DNA from 3 places in the Anoxybacillus andreesenii genome. Region 2 is predicted to be linked to each of the others. Evidence: riboswitches for the same ligand, from Rfam matches in the RefSeq annotation. Region 2 holds a riboswitch; each other region holds the start of a gene.
The links. Region 2 has a riboswitch for cobalamin ahead of J2S07_RS09790 (FecCD family ABC transporter permease). Riboswitches for the same ligand answer to the same signal wherever they lie in the genome.
Positions count from the first base shown of each region.

Region 1 (6,173 bases), on a different contig from region 2:
ATGCGCAGGACATTCATGATAAAAGGCGTTTCTTCACTCGGAATATTCGCAGCCTTCAACGCATCACGGGCATAAGCCCATAATTGTGGCACAGAAGCTGCTGTGGTTCCCAGCAGGAAAAACGCTGTAATCATGAGAGCGAAATAATCCCTCAATATGGCAAATAAGGCATAGCCCAAAACCCCAGTTAGAGAGGTAATAAGCAAAAGCTTTCGCCGGCTGGTTCTTGTATCGGAACGCTTTGCAATATAACTACTAATCAATACACCTCCGATGGCCATGACCGTCATAAAAATTCCAAAGCCTGCATTGCTCATCCCTACTTCATCAATACCAAAAAGAGATGAAAATGGGGCAAAAAAGGATAAGGAAAACCCAAAAATGGTGTTAATGAGAAAGAGGACTGGAAAGGTAGGAATGCGAAACACATATAGAACTTTATCCTTTACACTGCTGTTCTTCACGAAGTACCACGATCCTAACAATTGAGAATAATTACGAATTCCATTATAAACCCTATATTTCTGGTGTCTATAGATACCATCAAATGAATATCAAAAAAGTCACCCTCTAATTGAAGGTGACTTTTTATTTCATTTTAGGTCAATCTCATCTTAAAATCTTCATAACCAAACTTATGCATGATGCGGCAGTCGCCGTCTTTCCCTTTCAGAGCGATCGATGGCAGCGCCATTCCATTAAAGGTTGTATTCTTCACCATTGAGTAAATGGCCATATCACCAAACACGAGGCGGTCGCCGCTTTTCAAAGGCTGATCGAATGAATAGTCCCCAATATTATCACCAGAAAGACAAGTAGGTCCGCCAAGTCGATACGTATACGCCTTTTCCCCAGGTTCGCCTGAATCAAAAAGAGGCGGCCGATACGGCATCTCTAGTACATCAGGCATATGACAGGACGCAGACGTGTCAAGGATGGCGATATCCATCCCATTCTGAAGCGTATCAAGAACCGTTGTCACGAGGTAACCCGCATTCAAGGCAACGGCTTCCCCTGGCTCAAGATAGACTTCTAATCCGTATTTTTCCTGCATTCTTCTAATACAATCCTCGAGTAATGGGATATCATAATCCTCTCTCGTAATATGGTGGCCGCCACCGAAATTGATCCATTCCATTTGGGCAAGCCACGGACCAAATTTTTCCTCCACAGCATCTAATGTAGTGGCAAGGTCGTCTGAATTCTGTTGGCATAAGGTATGAAAATGAAAGCCAGAAATCCCCTCTAAGTCTTCAGGATGAAATTGCTCGAGTGTAACCCCGAACCTTGACCCGACAGCACAAGGATTATAAATTTCATGTCCGACCTGGGTGGAGCACTCCGGATTGATGCGAAGACCGACCTTTTTTCCAGCACTTAATACCCGATCCCGATACTTTTCCACCTGAGAAAAAGAATTGAAAATGATGTGATCACAATAGTGAATAATCTCATCCATTTCATCCTCTCGGTAAGCTGGGGAGAAGACATGATTCTCCTTCCCCATTTCCTCATAGCCGAGTCTTGCTTCATAAAGGCCACTTGCCGCTGTCCCACTTAAGTATTGGCGAATAAGCGGATAAGTGGAGTACATGGAAAAAGCCTTCTGGGCAAGAATGATCTTTGCCCCGGTCCGGTCCATGACACCTCTGAGGATTTTTAGATTTTTTTCAAGGAGTTCTTCATCGACTACATAACAAGGTGTTGGTAACTCTTCAAACCTCATCTTATCGCACTAGCTCCGGCTCTTTTTCATTTTCAGCCACAGTATCGACTAGCTCTGGATCAAAGCTTTCTTTCCATGGAAGTCCCCATTTGTTTAATGCTTCCATGAATGGATCTGGATCGAATTCCTCAATATTGTAAACGCCAGGCTTATTCCATTTACCTGTCATAATCATCATTGCACCGATCATCGCTGGAACTCCAGTCGTGTAGGAAACGGCCTGGGATCCTACCTCTTTAAAGCACTCCTCATGGTCACAAACATTATACACATAATAGGTTTTGTCCTTGCCATCCTTCTTACCGCGGAAAATACAGCCGATGTTTGTTTTTCCTTTTGTACGCGGGCCTAGAGAAGCTGGATCTGGTAATACCGCCTTTAAGAATTGAAGTGGAATGATTTGCTTGCCTTCAAATTCTATTGGCTCGATGGAAGTCATTCCAACATTTTCAAGACATTTTAAATGGGTTAAATAGCTTTGTCCAAAGGTCATGAAGAAGCGAATTCGCTTTAATCCAGGAATGTTTTGAGCAAGAGATTCTAGCTCCTCATGATAAAGTAGGTACATATCCTTTTCGCCAATTTCTGGGAAGTTATAGACGCGTTTGATTTCCATCGGCTTGGTCTCGATCCATTCACCGTTTTCCCAGTATCTTCCGTTGGCTGAAACTTCACGAATATTAATTTCTGGATTGAAGTTGGTTGCGAATGGATAGCCATGATCCCCTGCATTACAGTCAAGGATATCAATGTACTCAATTTCATCGAAGTGATGCTTTAAAGCATGTGCTGAAAATACGCCTGTAACACCTGGGTCAAAGCCGCTTCCTAATAGTGCGGTAATGCCAGCTTTTTCAAAGCGCTCACGGTATTCCCACTGCCACTTGTATTCAAACTTAGCCGTATCCTCTGGCTCATAGTTCGCTGTATCTAAATAATGCGTCTTCGTTGCTAAGCACGCATCCATAATCGTTAAGTCTTGATATGGGAGGGCCAAATTCATGACGATATCCGGTTTTACCTCTTCTATGAGAGCAATCAGCTCGTCCACATTGTCGGCATCCACTTGTGCTGTTGTGATCTTTGTTTTGCCTCCATCTAGCTTTGCTTTTAGGTCGTCACATTTTGACTTTGTACGACTCGCAATACAAATTTCTTCGAATACCTCGCTGTTTTGGACACATTTGTGGATGGCAACAGATGCCACACCGCCACAACCAATGATAAGTGCTTTACCCATTTTTCATTTCCCCTTTAAATTAGATTTTTTCACCTAAATAGGCAGAACTGAAGTTTTTGCTCAAATAAAAAAGCAAGTGCATACGCATATATGCGCACCACTTGCTTGTTGGTCATTTGAATTCGTAAGAAAAGCATACAGATCTGAACAGAACTCTTTTATAGACAGAATCATAGAAGAGCTTTTCTTTATTCAAATAATAGGTTCAGAGTCTATATAGCAAATAATTACTTTTACCACTCTTATTGACCGTTTCACAAGTTGATATGCAATATGCACTGGTTGTAAAGTAACCAACTTATAAAATTTGAGCTTCTAACTCAATCAATAAGGCAACAAAGTTGCCAATCGGCACTTGACCCGGCTGTCCGTATGGCCTTAACTCTCTTATTTTGAAGAAAGTGGTCAAAATTATCTGCTTGGAAAGACTCTGATATTTGAATATCTGCTCTCCATAAATAATACTTGCTTATCTTAACAGGAAATAATAAAAAAATCTATAAAAAAATAAAAAAAACTTTTATTCCTTTTAATGCTAAGTTGTTTATAGTTTTTTTAATCGTCAGGACTTGGTCAAAACAAACGTGACCGTTTCGAATTTATTTCAAAACGGTCACTCTCAAACAATTATTTAAATAGATCTGGATAGGCCATCTTTGCTACGAGTTCAACTGCCTCTCCAATTCTTGGTCCTGGTCGAGATGTGACATCAGGATCTAATTCAAAAATCTGATCAGATTTCACTGCGTCTAGCTGATCCCAGCCGGCACGACCTTTAATATCTCCAACCGGGTCCTCGACATAGTTAACAGTGGTGGCAATAATAGCAGGATTTCTCTTGATGACTTCCTCTTCTGAAACTTGAATCCATCCCTCTTGGTCTGCAAAAATATTCTCAACACCAGCTGCATTTAAAATTTCCTGCTGGAAGGTATTTTTTCCTGTTGTAAACGGAGTAGGATCAATTTCAAAATAAACGGTTTTCTTATCTGATACATTTGAGATCTTTTCCTCTACTCCTGCAATTTTTCCACGAATGTCATCGACTAATTCTTTGCCTTTTTCTTCAACACCCATCACTTTGGCAATTTGATCAATGTCACCGTAGACGTCATCAAATGAAGTCGCAGATTGGATGACGAATACTGGAATCCCCGCATCCTTCAGTGGGTTTAAAGTGTCGGCCTCTCCAATTGTATAGGCAATGACAACGTCAGGCTTTAGTCCAATGATTTTTTCTGCATTAATGTTCATGGAATCTGAGACGCGCTCAATATTCTGTGCTTCCTCTGGATAGTTGTCAAAATCAGTACCACCGACTACTTTGTCACCTACACCCAAAGCAAATAGGATTTCCGTATTGCTTGGTGCAAGAGAAACAACCGTTTCAGGCACTTTATCAAATGTGATGTCTGTTCCAGTGTCGTCTTTCACTGTATAGGATTCAGTTTTTGGAGCTTGCTTTTCTGTATCTTTGTCCTGCTTTTCTGGCTCTTGTGCAGAATTACATGCTGCTAGTAAAAAAACGAGCATCAATGCAGAAAGCCATTTCATAAGATTTTTTGGCATTGTGATTCCTCCTATTTTCTCGTTGGATATGATTTACTAATAAAAGGGATTTCCTCGACCCCATGCTGTCTATTGACATAGACCGCCATGACGAAAAAGACATTCGCTAATAAATGGGCATAATCAAACATGATTTCAGGTATCTCTTTTTCCAAGCTAACCTTATGTAGAGCGCGTACCGATTTCTTTGCTTCACTACGACAAACATGGAGTGTGCATGCAGCTTCTGTTCCTTGCGGTAAAAGGAAGGTCTGAATCTGCTCTTCAACCTCCGCCTTGTAAAAATCATACATCTTACTTAGCCGTTCCAAATCTTCTGGGAATATGGCAAGTTTTCCTCGTGCTGAGCCATTTAAATGATAGGCCATTGGGAGCAAATCTATTAAATCACTATGTACGACAGGTAAATCCTGTGTTTGCGAAGCGGCTTGTCCAATTCGAGTCGTCAATGAATCGGTCCTGATTTCAAAGTCTACTGTTGAAGCTGACTCACGCATAAATGGATAGCATAGATAGCGAGAATCCTTTTTCAATATTCATTCCTCCTCTCTTTTTTTTCGTGAATAGCTGCAGAACGAGTCTTCGAGATCATAAAAAAGCCGCCCATAAAAATTGGACGGCTATCATTCTATTAATTCTGATCAAGGCTGACCTATAAAATAGAAACACTGCCGTACAATCCTCTTAACTTCCGAAGAGCAAAATACGTTCAAGAATAGGCAGGTCTCCTGGCTCATGCATCATCTTACTTTAAGAACCTTCCCATTTGTTTAGAAACAAACAGTGGTATTTCTTATTTCATCAGCACTTACAGTTGCGGAAACAGCTTCGGATTTTCACCGAATTCCCTTTTTTAGCTAACAAGTTAGCACCTAATCTCTGCAAGACATATTCACATATGGATTAGTTTACATTATATTGATAGAAAATTAAAGGGAATTTGTCTATCTTCAGAAAACTGATTCTAACTGCTTTCAATCTTTTTCCCTCGCCCTTTGTGTATCTCTCACATTCTTTTGAACGGTTATCGCTGCAAATAGGCTAAGAACAAAGGCCATGCCATAAAAGCCTTTTTCGCTTAGTACGATACTTCCTGCGTTGTATAAACCGATTCCCATTAATGAAATCGATACGATAAGGGCAAACCAACTAATACCATAGTAAATGCTCGTTACAGGGATTCCCTCGTCCCTATCCCTTACAGCTTTTTGTAGGGATACAGATGAATAAAGTCCGAATATTAAAATGGCAAAATAATAGCCCTTCTCGTTCAACTCCATTCCTGCATTAAACAAACCGATGAGATAAGCACCAACACCAACAATTAAAGCAGCCCAAGATGCCCCTTTGAATTAAATATAGATTATTTATTATAGGATAGTTAGTCTATTATGAGGGCTAATTATCCTTTTTTATTTACATAATATATTAGTTAAATAATGGTTGAATATATGGTTTCAAAAGTTTAATATGAATATATAAACTAAAGAACGTTTGTTTGTTTTCAAGAGGACGTAGCCTCGGTGCGAGGATAGCACTCCGCAGAAACGATAGTTTCGAGGACCTTTAAAGAAACAATAAGGATAGTACTTTTATGAGCAGAGCCACTATTAAGATAATAAAAGGATTGGAGGTTAT
Region 1 is NZ_JAUSTU010000003.1:1,866-8,038, reverse strand. Features, by position in the region: gene J2S07_RS03695 (sugar efflux transporter) at 1-464, opposite strand, end outside; gene nspC (carboxynorspermidine decarboxylase) at 599-1,726, opposite strand; gene J2S07_RS03685 (saccharopine dehydrogenase family protein) at 1,728-2,966, opposite strand; gene J2S07_RS03680 (ABC transporter substrate-binding protein) at 3,594-4,535, opposite strand; gene J2S07_RS03675 (cobalamin adenosyltransferase family protein) at 4,547-5,068, opposite strand; cobalamin riboswitch at 5,237-5,426, opposite strand; partial or broken gene yiaA (inner membrane protein YiaA) at 5,510-5,887, opposite strand.
Region 1: another riboswitch for cobalamin. It lies ahead of J2S07_RS03675 (cobalamin adenosyltransferase family protein); the one in region 2 lies ahead of J2S07_RS09790 (FecCD family ABC transporter permease).

Region 2 (6,173 bases):
ACCTGTTGGATTGTTCGGGTTGCAGAGAAAAACTGCAGCCACACCATCTAATTTTTCCATTAAGCCCTGAAGATTTAAGCTCCATTTCTCATCTAAGTAATGATAGGATATATGACACCCATTTGCCTGACAGGCCTTTTCATATTCAGAAAAAGTTGGCTGAACAATGAGGACATTTTTTTGAGCTAGCATTCGACCTAAGAGCATGATCAGCTCTGCACCGCCATTGCCAATCAGAATCGATTCCTTCGCTACCCCCGCCTGTTGTGCGATTTGTTCCTTCAATGCGTTCGCAAAGGGATCCGGATACTCCCCGATGCTTTCATAAAAATGGAGCCATTTTTCCAAAATCGACTTCGGCGGTCCTAATGGATTAATATTGGCACTTAGGTCAATCCATGTGTTCGGCTTTGGAATGTTCATCGCTTCATATATGTATTGAGGATTCGAACCATGTGCTGGCCAATTCAAATAGTATTCCTCCCATCCATAAGGCAAGTACAAAAAGCACGGACGCCTTTGTTAACAGACGATTTGTTAAAAGGATATGTTCCTTTTGCAAGGGAACGATAGGATCCCCCATTTCCGCCCGCTTGGAAATGATCCCCTTGTATACATTCACCCCACCAAGTTGAATCCCCAAAATAGCGGCCACTGCCGCTTCCATCCAGCCGCTATTGGGACTTGGATGTCGTCTAGCATCACGAAACAGAATTTTCCATGCCGCTCCCCTATTGGTATACATAGGCTTGCTTGACAAAAGCAGCAAAAAGCCAGTTAACCGACTAGGAATCCAGTTGAGGAGGTCATCCAGTCGTGCTGACGCCCAACCAAAATCAAGAAATCTCTCATTTTTGTAGCCCACCATCGAATCACAAGTATTCACAGCACGGTACACAAGGGCAAGCGGCGCCCCGCCAATCAATGCCCAAAATAATGGAGCTGTGACCCCATCGCTCGTATTCTCCGCCACCGTTTCAACAGTTCCTCTGACAATCTCTCGCTCCTCAAGTCTTTCCGTATCACGACCAACAATATAAGAAAGCTTTAGCCGTGCTTTCTGTAGCTCCCCTTTATGCAGTGGATAATAGACGTCAAGAGCCGCTTCCTTAAGACTTCGGCGTGAAATAGTCGTCGCTATAAGAATACTTTCCACCGCGATGCCAAGATATAGGTGTGTATGATAAGAAATGGATACAAGCGTGAAGGATATAAGAAAAACGATGCACACAATTGTAAGTACCATTACGATTCCCTTCGCTTTTCTCCCGTTGCCACCATTTAACCTTTTTTCAAGAAATGCGATCCCAGAACCCATCCACTTTACAGGGTGAGGCCAATGCGGGGGGTCTCCAATCAACCCATCAATCAAAAAAGCGATCGTAATTGAAATTATATGGGTTAGCATAAATTTCGAATCCTTCTTCGGCTTTTTTTAATTGCCTCAGTTGTGCAATCATACACGCCCCTGCTGATGAGCTTTCCGAGGGGAGTAATGGTACCTGCAAATTCAAGCATCCTTCCATTCTGCGTTGCTGCAATCAGGATGCTATCGGTCGATGTCCCAGTAGCAACGGTGCCCGTTATAGTGTCTAGTACCTCCTGATCCTCCATCACCTTCACCTTTGCTTCCGTCGCTGTCATGATGCTTTGAATAAAAGCCTCTTCTGTGAGCTCTCCATTCACAAATACCCATATATTAATGGTACCTGGTACCGCCTCAAAAGCGTGCTGGTCACTTTTCGATGCATCTACTGCATTCCCAACTCCCGCTGTGACGACGACCATGACTGAAAACTCTTCCCCTTTTAATACTTTGTAGGCGACATCCTCCAAGACAACAGCAGTCATCATGCCGATTGTTACGGAAGGGTCAAAGCCGTTTTTCTTCAAGTAGTCCTGCATCTCCTGCCGGTGATCGAAAGCATGATAATTTTTATCGACGTGGCGGTTTACAAATGTTTGGTTCCACCCTACACCCGCACCAACCACTCCAGATGACATCGTACGAAGCGGAGCATCGGATTGAATAGAAATATGCTCCTTCGTCATCCGCATATGTTCTGGACCAATCATGACTTGCTCCGATTCACCCTGCCAATTCGGAATCAGCACCATTTGCGGGACAGGAATTTTCGGATGTGGCTGCTTTTCAATATCCGTACGGTAGACCTCTTTAATTTTCTCGACCCGGACGACCTCATTTGGATGATCATTGGAATGTATCCGCCCCTTCTCAAGCAAAAGAAGCTGATCACAATAAAGGCTTGCTAGGTTTAAATCATGAAAAATTGAGATCACGGTTAATCCTTTTTCCCTTGTCCATCTCTTTAGTAAATCCAGAAGCTCCTTTTGATAGGACAAATCGAGATGGTTGGTCGGCTCATCCAGCAATAGAATTTCAGGCTCCTGGGCGAGAGCTTGAGCAAGAAAGACCCTTTGCCTTTCACCACCTGAAAGCTCCTGTATGTTCTTCTCCTGAAAGGCAGCAACTCCCGTTTGAGTCATGACCTCCTGAACGATTCGTTCATCCTCATCGCTCCATGAATGAAACCAGCCCTTCTGATGTGCATAACGGCCAAGCGAGACCGTTTCCTTCACCGTATAGGAAAAAGCCTGTGTAGAATGCTGTGACAGCACGGCAATCATTTTCGCAAGCTCCTTCGTTGAATAGCTGCCAATCGACTGCCCTTTAATCAGGATGGTCCCATTATCAAATGGAAGAATCCCACTGATCATTTTCAATAAAGTGGTTTTGCCGCTCCCGTTCGGTCCTAAGATCCCAAACAGCTCTCCTTTTTGCACCTGGAAGGATACATCCTTTACGACCGGATCTCCAGTGTACCCCCCTGATAGATTATCAACATTCAGCATGCTATCCTCTTCTTTCTCCGCCTCGTCTTTTTAGCAAAATCAATCCAAATACAGGCGCCCCAATAAGTGCGGTAATTACCCCAATGGGAAGCTCGACGGGTGAAATAATGGTCCTTGAGACTAAATCAGCAAGAATGAGGAACCCGCTCCCCGTCAAAATGGATAAAGGAAGGAGATGGGTGTGATCGGGACCCCATAGTATTCTTGTTAAATGGGGAATCACCAAACCGACAAACCCAATTGTCCCCGACACAGCAACTGCCGCTCCAGTTAAAATGGAGCCAGCAATGAGAATCGTTAATTTTCTTCTCTGTACATTCACTCCTAGATGCTGCGCACGTTCCTCTCCAAAGGACATCGCATTGAGCTCCTTGCTATTTGCGATCAGGATCAATGAGCCAACAATAAGAAACGGAAGAATCATTTTGATATAGGGCCATCCCCGCATGGATACACTGCCTAGGAGCCAACCGAGGATTTGTCTTAGCTCATCACCCGTTAAGGCGATGAGCAATGAAATCATGGCACCTAAAAACGAACTAAAAATGATCCCCGTCAAAATAATCGTTTCGACCTTCATCGAGCGATCGATTCTCCTCGCGAAGCCAAGGACTAAGAAAATTGTAAGAAACGCACACAATATACTGATGAACGGAAGGGTAAAGGAACCGATTACTGGAAGCGAAATTTGAAAAAACAAGGTCATGACAGCCCCAACCGATGCCCCAGAAGAAACGCCAAGTGTATAAGGATCAGCAAGCGGGTTTCGCAGCAAGCCTTGGAAGGCCGCACCTGCAATAGCTAGAGCTGCCCCAACTAATCCTGCCAAAATGACCCGTGGCAGACGAATGTTTAGAACAATGTTGGCATACATCGGATCAATGGGTTCCCTCGGGATAAAAGGAAACATTTCCGACCCAATAATTTTAATAATACTAATTATAGGAACCGAGACCGTCCCTATCGAAATCCCTATTAAAGCCGATGCGATTAAAAACAAAACAGCTAGACAATACGCAAATAATCTGTTATTTAAAAAATTCCCCTGAAAAAAATGCTTTAGCAAATCACTCGATCCCCTCTAGAAAATAAAGGCTCTTTTCTCAAATATTGTTGCCTTTGAACGACAAATTGTAGAATGAATTACTACTTTTAAACAGTTAGATGATCGAAAAAACGAGAAAAGTGCCTGCATACCAAATGCGTGGCACACACTCCGTTGAAACGCAATGGTCGGCAGTAGGACCATTGCAAAAACTACAATCCGTACAAAAAAGCCATAATAAAAAACATCCCCATACGAAACAAATGGAGATGTTGGAATCATCTATTTTATCAAACACATGTCTTCCCAACACCTCCCTATCCTCGTAGCGGGTGTAACAAGATGTAGGCAGGTCTCCTGGCTTATGGTCATAGCAATGCCGCACCTTCCCATACATATGTACAGTGGCTCATATACAGCTTGCTCCCATTTACAGTGGCGGGACCGCGTTGGAATTTCACCAACTTCCCTATTAAGTCTTTGCTAAAGACACCTATATCTATAGATAATTATGAAATTGACTTATACAAAAATTATACACGATCGTTTGTCAGATGACACACTATTAATTTGTGTATAATTTCCATTCCGTTTTCTTTTTATCATAAATGAGCTTGGCATCAGGGCTCCCTTTAACTAGCTTTTCATAGTCCTCATACATATCATCCATATTATCAAAATCGCCGAGAATCCAAATCGGCACCTCTATACTGGTGCGGCTTTGAACGGAATCATAAATAGAAATAAGAATACCTTCCCTCATCATCGTCTTCATCTTTAAGAGAAGCTCGATCGGCAGGGGCGACAACACACGCTTCTTTTTTAAGCCTAATAAGTTCTTTTCGGTTTTGCTTTCCGTTAGCTTACTAACCAATGTATCTCCAAGCATCCGATAAAAATCCATCATATTCCGATAGTAAATCTTATTCCACCAGCCATCATCATGGGCCAAATAAACAAAACGATTTCGCAGCTTCTGGTAAAAGGGAGGCTTCAAATGATCCTTCATATGCCCCAAATAAAGTAGCTCAGCCAATTCCTGACCCGTAAGCTCATTAAGGCCTTCCTCTTCTTCAAAATCAACCCAGCAGAAATCACCATAACCATATACATCATCCTTAACCAGCTTCTTCAACCGCTCGTTTGGAACAAACTCCAGCAATGAATGCCTATTGAAATCCCCGTCATCAAAATGGTGCTTTAGAAGAAGAATTTGATTGATGAGGTCTGAAAGAGACTCGGTAAATTCAGCAAACTCAATCCCGTAGGAAAGAACATATTGTTTCGTCTCATTTAAATGAACATAGACGACAGCCCGCCCATTGCTGTTGTTTTTTTTCAAGGGAATAACCTCCGAACCTTTTGATAAGACTTATGAAGAATATAGCAAATCCCGATTCATAACTCCAAAATCCGTTCCCAAGCTATACTTTATTCCATATTATCAAAAAACCCTATTAATTCCTATTTAATTGGATGCTGTCCTCCAACTGTTTTTCTATTTATCCATATCAATTCTAGAATTTTTTCCTTATAATGATAAAGACCATGCAAAATATATTTCCGGTAAAGGAGCGTGATCTCATGATAAAAAACATGACAGAGGATCAAATTACTCTTTATATTATTAAAGCGTTAAAAGAAAATAAACGCAAAGAGTTTGAAACCATTGTCGATGAACTACAGCCATATGACATTGCACAAATATATGAGGATTTGCCGGAAAAGCACCGAACGCGCTTTTTATTTTTTCTTCATATCAATAATCTTGCTGATTTACTTCAGGAATTAGACAGTGAGGAGCAAATCGATGTATTAAATCGTCTTGGCATTGAAAAGTCAGGTAAAGTGCTAGACATGATGGATAACGACGACCTCGCTTCACTCCTTGAGGATTTATCCCCCGAAAAAATTGAAGCGTTACTCGCAGGAATGAAAAAGGAAGAATCCCAAATCGTTCAGGACATCATGAATTATCCACCTGAGACAGCTGGTCGCTTAATGACGAACCGGTTTGTGTGGATTCGTGATTATTATTCCGTACGGGAGGCAGTCGATAAGCTTAAAACATTTGCTGAATTGGCCGAAACCATTAACTATTTGTACGTCATTGATCAAAACCGTCGGCTTGTCGGGGTCGTTTCCTATCGGGACCTACTCATTGCTGATATGACGGAAAAGATTAGGGATATTATGTATGAGCGTGTCATATATGTCTTAGAGGAAACAGACCAGGAAGAGGTCGCACGACTGA
Region 2 is NZ_JAUSTU010000008.1:31,711-37,883, forward strand. Features, by position in the region: gene cobD (threonine-phosphate decarboxylase CobD) at 1-471, opposite strand, end outside; gene cbiB (adenosylcobinamide-phosphate synthase CbiB) at 428-1,408, opposite strand; gene J2S07_RS09785 (heme ABC transporter ATP-binding protein) at 1,402-2,874, opposite strand; gene J2S07_RS09790 (FecCD family ABC transporter permease) at 2,876-3,940, opposite strand; cobalamin riboswitch at 4,250-4,431, opposite strand; gene J2S07_RS09795 (hypothetical protein) at 4,485-5,261, opposite strand; gene mgtE (magnesium transporter) at 5,504-6,173, shown strand, end outside.

Region 3 (6,173 bases), on a different contig from region 2:
AATTTTACTATAATTGTAGCCAGAATGGGAAATTTTTAAAGGAGGGTTCATGATGGCGAAAGAAAGTTCTTTTGATATTGTGTCAAAGGTAGATTTTTCAGAAGTGACGAATGCGATTAATATTACGATGAAGGAAATCTCCACTCGCTATGATTTTAAAGGAAGCAAGAGCAATGTTACACTCGATAAAGAGGAGCTTGTGCTCGTTTCCGATGATGAATATAAGCTCGGACAGCTGAAGGATGTCCTCCTTGGCAAGCTGATTAAACGAGGCGTTCCGATTAAAAATCTTGATTATGGAAAAATTGAAGGTGCTTCTGGCGGTACTGTTCGTCAGCGAGCCAAGCTTGTTCAAGGGATCGACAAGGACAATGCGAAGAAAATCAATACACTGATTAAAAATAGCGGCTTAAAGGTGAAGAGTCAGGTTCAGGATGATCAAATTCGTGTGACGGCAAAAAGCCGTGATGACTTACAGAGCGTCATTGCTGCTGTGAAGGGTGCTGACCTTTCCATCGATGTGCAGTTTGTGAATTATCGTTAAGTGGTTGTCTTTTCCAATAGGTTCGCTTATAATAATCAAAGTACATATCTAGTATGTAATTACAAATAACAATACTATATACAGTGTTATACCGATAAATTAGGTGTCATTACGACTTAATAGGGAATCTGGTGCGAATCCAGAACTGTACCCGCAACTGTAAGTGTGACGAAATAAGCATAACCACTATCTTTCTGATGGGAAGGGCTTAGAGTAGGATGAAACACAAGTCAGGAGACCTGCCTTTTTTATACGTCATATCTTCTTCGGGAGCTGGGAAGGTAAAGAGCGCAGGTATTTTAGCTAAAAGGGAATTCCTTTCTGTCTGAATATCAACGTTTTTTACCCATCTCGAAACTTGAGATGGGTTTTTAATTTGCCTTCCCTATGAAGAACTGTATAAGTGGGGAAAAGGAGAAAGTTTGATGGGGACAGAATTCGCAGTAAAAAATGAAAATCTAATGGATATGGTCAAGCTCACCGCTCAAAAATACAAGCTGGATGTGAGCGAGATTTTGACCAAAAAGAGAGAAGATATTCTCCATTATGCCTTAAATCGAATTGAAATGAATGAGCCTAACTGGACGTACTTAGCTGCTCATATGCTTCTTCTTGAACTCTATGAAAAGGCTGGACAAGTTCGCGGGTTTGACCCAGTTCAAAAATACGGTGATTTCTACGATCTGATTCAAAAACTAACAGACATAGGCATTTATACAAAGGAACTTCTGCAATCCTACAGCAAGAACGAAATTCATGAATTAGCGAAAATCATCGATCCTGATAAGGATCAGCTTTTTACCTATATGGGTTTGTTCTTGCTTGCGGACCGATATTTAGCACATGACTATAATCATCATGTGTACGAGCTCCCACAGGAACGATTCATGATCATTGCCATGACTTTAATGAAAAATGAAGCAAAGGAAAACCGTTTGTCCTATGTGAAAGAAGCGTACTGGGCGCTCAGCCATCACTATATGACCGTCGCTACTCCAACCCTTGCCAATGCGGGAAAAAGCTATGGGCAGCTTTCCTCCTGTTTCATTGATACGGTTGATGACTCGCTGGATGGAATCTATTTATCCAATTGGGATACGGCTAGATTAAGCAAGGATGGCGGTGGCATCGGTCTTTATTTTGGAAAAGTGAGAGCACTAGGCTCTGATATTAAAAGTTTCAAAGGGAATTCCTCAGGAATTGTTCCGTGGATACGCCTGATTAATGATACGGCGGTGAGTGTGGATCAGCTAGGCCAGCGACAAGGAGCAGTAGCCGTTTATTTGGATGTATTCCACAAGGACATCATGAATGGCTTTCTTGATTTAAAGACAAATAATGGAGACGAACGGAGAAAAGCCCATGATATTTTTACCGGTGTCAGCATCCCCGATTTATTTATGAAAAAAATTGAGGAGGTTGACGAAACTGGAAGAAGTATTGGAGAATGGCATACCTTCTGCCCTCATCAAGTAAAGCAAATAATGGGCTGGAAGGATGAGCAGGGAAATCCGCTCGGATTAGAGGACTTCTATGATGAGAAGGATAAGAAATTTTTCACCGAAAAATACGAAGAAGCCGTTCGAAATCCGCTTCTCCCAAGAAAGACATATCGGGCAATGGATATCATGATCCGCATCATGGTCGCTCAACTCGAAACAGGAACACCCTATATGTTCTATCGGGATGAGGTGAACCGTCAAAACCCGAATAAGCATGTAAGGGGCCTCGGAAGAACGTCAATCTATTCTAGCAATCTATGTACGGAAATTATGCAGAATATGTCGCCGACCACGATCCAACAGGAGTATATCGATGAGAACGGAAATATCGTCATCGTGCGAAAGCCTGGAGATTTTGTTGTCTGCAATCTTTCTTCCATCCATCTTCCAAATGCTGTACGTGCGAATGTTCTTGAGCGCCTCATAAGGATTCAAATGAGAATGCTCGATAACGTCATCGATATCAATCAGCTCACGGTCGGACAAGCTCGGAAAACAAATGAGAATTACCGTGCTGTTGGTCTAGGCACTTTCGGGTGGCATCATCTCCTAGCCCTCAAAAATATTCTTTGGGAATCAGATGAGGCTGTTCGGTACGCTGATGAGCTTTATGAAGAGATTGCTTATTACACGATTAGAGCTTCAATGCTGTTAGCAAAAGAAAAAGGGGCATACCCGAAGTTCGAAGGCTCGGAATGGCATACCGGAGAATATTTTCAAAGAAAAGGCTATACCTCTGAAAAATGGACAAGCCTTCAAGCAGAGATTCGCCAAGCTGGCGTCCGCAATGGCTGGATGTTAGCCGTCGCTCCTAATTCTTCGACCGCAAAAATAGGCGGCTCTACCGATGGAATCGATCCTATTTATGCACTCGAATACGCAGAGGAAAAGAAGAATTTCAAATTTAAGGTCACAGCACCTGATCTCAATCATCATACGTACTTTTTTTATCAGAAGGTGCGACACCAGTTGAACCAAAGCTGGAGCATTAAACAGAATGCCGCTAGACAGCGCCATATTGACCAAGGGGTCAGCTTTAACCTCTATGTCAAACATGATATTAAAGCGAAGGAACTGTTAGAGCTTCATCTCGAGGCTTGGCGAAATAAGCTGAAATCGACCTATTATGTGCGCAGCACTTCCCAAACAGAAATTGAAGAATGTGAGGCTTGTCAGAGCTAAGGAAGGAGAACAAAATAGTGAATACACTCTTAAAAAAAATCAAACTGTTAAACCCCGAATATCCCAATAAGTCAACAGGCATCATTAACGGACAGGCGTCAGGAATTCTTAATTGGAATGATATCGCCTATCCGCAAATGTATCGAATCTATCATACCCTGCTCGGAAACTTCTGGAAGGCGCAGGAGATCAATATGCAGGATGACATTAAACAATGGGATTCCTTAACCGAAGTGGAAAAGGATATTTTCTTAAGGGTGAACACGCAGCTCGCATCACTTGATAGCCTCCAAACCCCTACAATGACAAGCGTGATGGATTATGTTACAGACCCTAGCTTCAAAGCGATCTTTGCTGTCATTTCTCAGCAGGAGGCTGTTCATAACGAGTCCTATTCCTATATTTTGAGCTCTCTTATCCCATTGAGTGAGCAAATAGAAAGATTTAATCAAGCAAAGGATGACCCGATCGTAAGAAAAAGAAATGAGATCATTCTCGAGGCGTATGAGAAGTTCCGCCAAACACCAACACCACAGCATTTGTTCGAGCTTGGAGTCCATTCTATCAATTTGGAGGGAATATACTTTTATGCGGGCTTTGCCTTTTTCTATCATTTGGCCAGACAGCAGAAAATGATGAAGACAAGCACAATGATTAGCTATATTCAACGCGATGAGATGCAGCATGCCTATTTCATCGCCCAATTTATCCGTATATTGCTAACGGAAAACCCTGAGCTCAACACGGATGAAAATAGCGAATATGTCTACTCATCTATCGACAAAGCAGTTCAGCTTGAAAAGGAATGGGCTCGCTATATCTTAAAGGATATCGAGGGGATTGATCTGGAGGAATTCGAAGGCTATGTCGAATACTTAGCGAACAAGCGCTTCCGCCAATTAGGACTGCCAAATCGTTATAAAGGGCGTGAGAATCCAATGCCGTGGATTCACGTATTCAGCGATGAAATGATGAATGAGACAAAATCAGACTTCTTTGAACAGAAATCACGAACATATACAAAGGTATCCAAATCCAATGGGTTTGATGAGCTATGAAGACGGCGATCGTTTATTGCTCCATTAGTGGAAACACAGAAGAAGCAGCACAGCTTTTAACCCAACAGTTTGCCTTGGAAGGGCATCAAGCTGATGTTTTTCGAGTAGAGGATTTTCAAATGGAGCAGCTCTCTCAACTGGATCACTTGGTAATCGGAACATATACGTGGGGTAACGGAGAAATTCCCATAGAAATGCTACCTCTCTTACGGGAATTAGTTCGGGTAGAGCGGAAGAAGCTCGTAACGGGAATCTTTGGAACAGGAGACAGCTTCTATCCAAAGTTTTGTGGAGCCGTTGATGAGTTAAGCGAAAGACTCATGCCAACAACATCCCTTGCTGGCACGTTAAAAATTGAACTCTCCCCGCAAATAGAGGATTTTCCACGCTGCAAGAAATTTATCGACCAAGTATTACAAAATTGCTCCAAAAACATCATAAGACAGGTCTGAAATTCAGACCTGTCTCTTTTTCTACGCATTTCTCGATCTTTTCTTCACTAAAAACAAGAAGCCTAAAAATAGAATCACCACAGCAGCGGATGTCGAAATCAGTGGGATATTAAGGCCTGATTTTTCGGCAAGAACATAGATCTCTGCCTCATCACGATCGACGATCAGTTTGTATGCACCATCCTCACTCTTGACCAGGTCTCCATTTAAAAGTCCACGTAGTTCTTTGCCATCTTCAAGCTCTGAGGTTAGGGTAACTGCTTGAGATTTCGTTGTGTTATTGATCGCTACAACAGCCGTTTCTCCTTTGTATTCTCGCTTGTACACGACCATACCTTGATTTTCATAAAGAAGTTCGAAGCTCCCCCTTCTAAGCGCTGGTAGCTTCTCACGTACTGCGGCAATATTTGTGAGATAGTCAATTAAATCCTTATCCGTTCTGAAATCCATCTGCCGCTGATTATCAGGCTCTTCCCCACCATCTAAGGCGATCTCACTGCCATAAAAGACAAATGGGATTCCTGGTGTCGTATATAGATAGGTCAAGGCTAACTTCCAACGTGGGCCTGGATGTTCATTGAGATTGATGATATCTCTCGTAAATCGCTGTGTATGCTGATTATCAAGAAAGTGTACAGGCTCAATATTTTCTACATTTGTAGCCACCGCCTGGAGTGATTGGTTAGACTTAGAAAATGCCGCCCGTAAATTTTCATTAAAGGAATAGTCAAAAAAACCGTCAATTCCTTCTACCTGCTCTCCTGTCTGGAAATCCGCCAGCACGATGAAGTCCTCTTTGACCCCCTTCGCTTCCCTTGAAAGACTCTGCAGAAGCTTTGGAGAAACTCCCTGACCTAAGTCTAATATGTATCCATCGACTTTTGCTTCATCGATCCACCATTTCGCCACATCGATGAGTGTATTTTGATCCATCCCTTCCATAATCGGAAAATCAAGGATCACCTTCATCTTTTTTTGATGGGCTAGATCGACTAATTCCTGCAGCTTCTTCATCGAACCGAAATTTGCTGCTGTCTTGAAATAATCCTTAATTTTGGAATTTTTATAGCCATCAACCTCAAAAATCGGTGAGAGGGCAATCACGGAAAATCCCATTTCTTTTATGTAATCGAGGCGATCGATGATGCCTTGAAAATCACCGCCATGAAATTTATTCGGATCCTTGGCATCGACCTCAAAATCATTCGTAAAATCGCTGTTATTAAATCGGTCAATCGTAATGTAGTAAATCGTTTCATCCTGCCAGCTTCTTTCTTCTTCTGCCCCCACCACATTCGAAGAGCTAAAAAAAAGAAGCAATAGGCTCAATAAGCACAAACCTTTTTTCATCCATGTTCCCCCAAACAATAGTATTCGCCTATAAGATTATCCTTTTCGACATGACGTCGTCAATCTTTATGATGAAAACTATTAA
Region 3 is NZ_JAUSTU010000001.1:148,232-154,404, reverse strand. Features, by position in the region: gene J2S07_RS00745 (YajQ family cyclic di-GMP-binding protein) at 53-544, shown strand; cobalamin riboswitch at 629-805, shown strand; gene J2S07_RS00740 (ribonucleoside-diphosphate reductase subunit alpha) at 1,012-3,228, shown strand; gene J2S07_RS00735 (ribonucleotide-diphosphate reductase subunit beta) at 3,246-4,286, shown strand; gene J2S07_RS00730 (flavodoxin domain-containing protein) at 4,283-4,738, shown strand; gene J2S07_RS00725 (alpha-amylase family glycosyl hydrolase) at 4,760-6,088, opposite strand.
Region 3: another riboswitch for cobalamin. It lies ahead of J2S07_RS00740 (ribonucleoside-diphosphate reductase subunit alpha); the one in region 2 lies ahead of J2S07_RS09790 (FecCD family ABC transporter permease).